2 regions of the Sphingobacterium sp. GQ94 genome follow, and region 1 is predicted to be linked to the other one. Evidence: riboswitches for the same ligand, from Rfam matches in the RefSeq annotation. Region 1 holds a riboswitch; the other holds the start of a gene.
The links. A riboswitch is a leader RNA that binds a small molecule or an ion and turns the genes downstream of it on or off. The one in region 1 is predicted to bind S-adenosylmethionine.
Positions count from the first base shown of each region.

Region 2: another riboswitch for S-adenosylmethionine. It lies ahead of metE (5-methyltetrahydropteroyltriglutamate--homocysteine S-methyltransferase); the one in region 1 lies ahead of AC6CHH_RS13550 (5-oxoprolinase).

Region 1 is NZ_JCAXEC010000016.1:22,325-24,529, reverse strand. It holds gene AC6CHH_RS13555 (DUF2891 domain-containing protein) at 1-1,004, shown strand, start outside; gene AC6CHH_RS13550 (5-oxoprolinase) at 1,008-1,268, opposite strand; SAM-I-IV-variant riboswitch at 1,329-1,424, opposite strand; gene rpoN (RNA polymerase factor sigma-54) at 1,458-2,205, opposite strand, start outside.
Region 2 is NZ_JCAXEC010000005.1:26,937-29,141, forward strand. It holds gene metE (5-methyltetrahydropteroyltriglutamate--homocysteine S-methyltransferase) at 1-1,460, opposite strand, end outside; SAM riboswitch class I at 1,531-1,629, opposite strand; gene AC6CHH_RS06410 (response regulator transcription factor) at 1,810-2,205, opposite strand, start outside.

The DNA of each region.
Region 1 (2,205 bases):
CTTCAACATTGGCTAAACAAATTTTTGCACTTCCAACGCACTGTTTGGAAATAGAATACCCAAATAAATTAGGCCAGGTTTTAGGGAGTAGTGATGACTTAAAGAGACCAAAAGATCTTAGACCATTGTTTTATGGCTGTTTTGATTGGCATTCTTCTGTTCACGGTTACTGGTCAATCATAAAACTCATGAAACAATTTCCTGAGCTTGACATAGACGGAAAAGTTAGAGCGATATTAAATGAGCATATCACAAGCGAAAATGTTGCTATTGAACAGGCTTTTTTTGAAGATAAGAACAACTTAGGCTTTGAGAGAACCTATGGCTGGGCTTGGTTATTTAAATTGCAACAAGAGCTTCATGTATGGGAAGACCAAGATGCAAAACGATGGGAGGCAACATTGCAGCCATTGGTTAATCTACTCGTAGAACGTTATAAAGAATACCTTCCTAAACTGGTTTACCCCATTAGGTCTGGTCAGCATGATAATACTGCATTTAGTCTGACACTCTCATTGGATTATGCAAACCAGGTAGCTGACCAATCATTCATTGACGCTATTCACGAAAATTCCCTGCGGTTTTTTGAAGCGGATAGTAATTGCAATTTGGCTTATGAACCAAGCGGATATGATTTTTTATCCCCTTGCTTAGAGGAGGCCTTATTGATGAGTAGGATTATGAACAAGTCTGATTATATGGTTTGGTTAAAAGGATTTATGCCGAATCTTTTTGATGAAAATTTTACATTGGATCCGGCGATAGTGAAAGATAGGGCAGATGGTAAATTGGTTCACCTAGATGGTTTAAATTATAGTCGATCTGCTTGTCTTTGGGGTATATCCTCAATTGACCCTGCTTTAGACCATTTAAAAAACATTGCTAATGCACATTTTAAATATTCTATAGGGAACCTGAATCAACAAGATGATTACATGGGAACTCACTGGTTAGGCACCTTCTCGCTATATGCTTTGTCTGTTAATGAGGCAAATTATCGTTAAGTATTAACATAAAGGAATGAGCTTATTTTCCTCAAGCTTTACAGGAACCTGATGAATCTGGGTGAATCCATCTTCGGTTGATAAAATTGCCGAAAGATCTACACCGCGTTTAGAGAGTGTACTAATCAATGCTGTCCGAAATATTGATTTATTTGAACCCCAATTTGAATTAACGAGTTCATTGTTTAAGATAACGAGCTCATTATTGGAATACTTAAGGAATTTCTCAAGTAAATGTTGTTGTAGATGATTTTTGTTTGACATACAATGAATGTTTAAGTGTTTAATCATTATTGCACTCAGATTGGGGTGATTTAACCGTATAAAAACGTTTTATTTTGGTATGAGACCCGTATTGATTTACCACCGCGGTGACGTCACTCGGTTGGTATTGCTCTTAAGCAATTCTGAATACTCTACAAAACTAGTAGATTAAAATTAAAAATCCAAATTTTACAATTCTTTTCGCAACCTCGCTACCGGAATATTCATAGCTTCCCTATATTTTGCTACGGTTCTTCTTGCGATGGAGTAGCCCTTTTCTTTTAGAATATCAGTCAGTTTTTCATCTGCTAGGGGTTTCCTTTTATCTTCATTGTTAATGCATTCTTCTAATATTTTCTTTACCTCTTTATTAGATACCTCTTCTCCTGATTCGGTTTGAATTGCTTCAGAGAAAAAAGACTTTAGCAAAAAAGTCCCAAATTCTGTTTGTACATATTTTGAATTAGCAACCCTAGATACGGTGGAAATGTCCATCTCGATTTTGTCTGCAATATCTTTAAGTATCATAGGTCTTAACATTCTGTCATCTCCGGTAAGGAAATAATCGTATTGATACTCCATTATTGCATTCATGGTTTTTAAAAGTGTTTGCTGGCGTTGTTTGATTGCGTCAATAAACCATTTTGCTGAATCAAGTTTTTGTTTGACAAATTGAACGGCCTCACGCATTTTTTTGTCGTTTTTTTCCGTTTTTTCATAATGCTCGAACATTTCTTGATAAGATCTAGAAACTCTTAATTCGGGTGCATTCCGCCCATTTAAAGTTAGATGAAGAACGCTGTCATTATTGCTGATATGGAAATCAGGAATGATATGTAATTGTTTTCCTGCAGTTGCTCCTGAATCCCCTGGTTTTGGGTTTAACTTTAAAATTTCATTGACAATTTCCTTTAGCTCCTCAGAGGAGACTCCAAGC
Region 2 (2,205 bases), on a different contig from region 1:
AAACGAATAGTTCTTTCCGTTTCCTCAGAAATTTCTTTATCGTATTGCTCTTGTGTGATTGCGCCTTTTTTCAAATCCGCTCTCCATTTACGCACATCCTTGGTTTGAGGGAAAGATCCGATAGTTGTCGTTGCATAAGCTGGTAAACCAAATTTTGCTTGCTGCGCTGCTTTACGATCGTTAAAGATTGATGTACGTTTTGCATCCTCATCAGTGATGTTGCTAACGCGATTCTTAACCTCTGGTTTATGAATCAATGGTGAAGTTCGGCGACTTTGAGCAGCTTCTTTGTTGGCTTGGTACCGGTTTTGAGTGTCTGAATCAACTTCCCCCTCAGCTAGGATTGCCAAGTCTTTTACTTCGGCCAATTTTTGTTTAGCGAATGCTAACCAATTTTTTACCTCTGTTGGTAAAGATTCTTCATTTTTCTCATTATCTAAATCAAACGGAACATGTAATAAAGAAGATGAAGGAGCTACCCAAACACGGTCTTTTCCTAATGCTTGAATCGCTTGATTAATTTTCTTTAATGAATTTTCGTAATCGTTTTTCCAAATATTACGTCCTTCAACAACGCCTAATGATAAGGTAAGGTTTGCAGGAATTTTGGTTAATATGGTGTCGAGCTGATTTTCACCACGAACTAGATCTAAGTGCAACGCATGTACAGGAAGGTTAACAGCAATATCTTCATTGTCACGTAATGCCTCGAAATAAGTAGCAACAATTAATTTTACACCATTAGCAGCTTTACTTAATTTTTCATATACATTTACGTAAAGTGCACGTGTCTGATCATCAATGTCCAATGCTAAGAATGGTTCATCGATTTGAACATATTTTGCCCCTGCTTGAGCTAATTTGGTAAGGATTTCTTGGTAAACAGGCAATAAATTATCGATTAAATCGATACGATTAAAATCTGTTTCTTTTTCTTTTCCTAATAATAAGTAAGAAATTGGACCAATAAAAACAGGTTTAGTTTCAATGCCAAGTTTCTTTGCTTCGTTGTATTCACTTAAGAATTTTTCAGAAGTTAATTTGAATTCTTGGTTTTTTACAAATTCAGGAACCAGGTAATGGTAATTGGTGTCAAACCATTTTGTCATTTCCATAGCAGTGACATCAACACCACCTTCTTGGAAACCACGAGCCATCGCAAAATATAAATCTAAATTATACTGACGGTCGATTTTGTTTAATAATGAATGATAACGTGATGGAATAGCCCCAACAGTTAATGATAAGTCTAAAACTTGATCATAAAATGAGAAATCATTGGAAGGGATCAAATCGATGCCGGCATCTTTTTGAGTCTTCCAGTTGCTTTCACGGATTTTTAGTCCAGCTTGCAATAATTCTTCCGCGCTGATTTTCTTAGCCCAATAGGCCTCATTAGCTTTTTTCAATTCGCGGAATGCGCCCACGCGTGGGTAACCTAAATTGTTTGTTAATAACATAAAGTATTATACTAAATTAATTATACTAAAATCGTTTGCTAAGAGAAGGCTCCCAAAGAATTATGAGGCCAGCTTATCTTTCCCTTTTCAGGTAGAATGTAGCACCTTGTCAAGTGACAGGTTGCTAAGGCTTCATCGGGTCTAGTCCCTCTGCCTTTCTCTATAAGCGGAGGCTAAGGTATGAATTAGATCTTTAATTCCCAAAAAAAAGATTGGAATTGTATAATCATAAAGAATGATGGAGTTGATCTTTCTTTTAAAAAGTGCCTTTAACAACAAATAGACTCTGTTTTTGATAGAGTCTATTCGTCGATTTATTTTACAATCTATTTTTATAGATATTGGAGCTTTAGCTAACAAGCAGTTTGTACCCTTTTCCATGTACATTTACAATTTCTACATTAGGATCTTCTTTTAGGTATTTTCTCAATTTACTAAGAAAAACGTCCATGCTCCGTCCCGTGAAATAATTATCATCATGCCATATTTTGATCAATGCTTCTTCACGCGTTAACACATCATTTTTTTTGATACACAATAACCTCATCAGCTCAGCTTCCTTTGTGGAGAGCTTTTGTTGCTGGCCTTTAAAAGAAATGATTTGACTTGTGTAGTCAAAAAAGTAATCTCCAATTTCAAATTTGTCTAATATTTCTTCTTCCTTATCCTTAGCTGCTCGCTTCAATAGTGCGTGAATTCTCAATAACAACTCCTCAACGCGGAATGGTTTTGTAATGTAGTCATC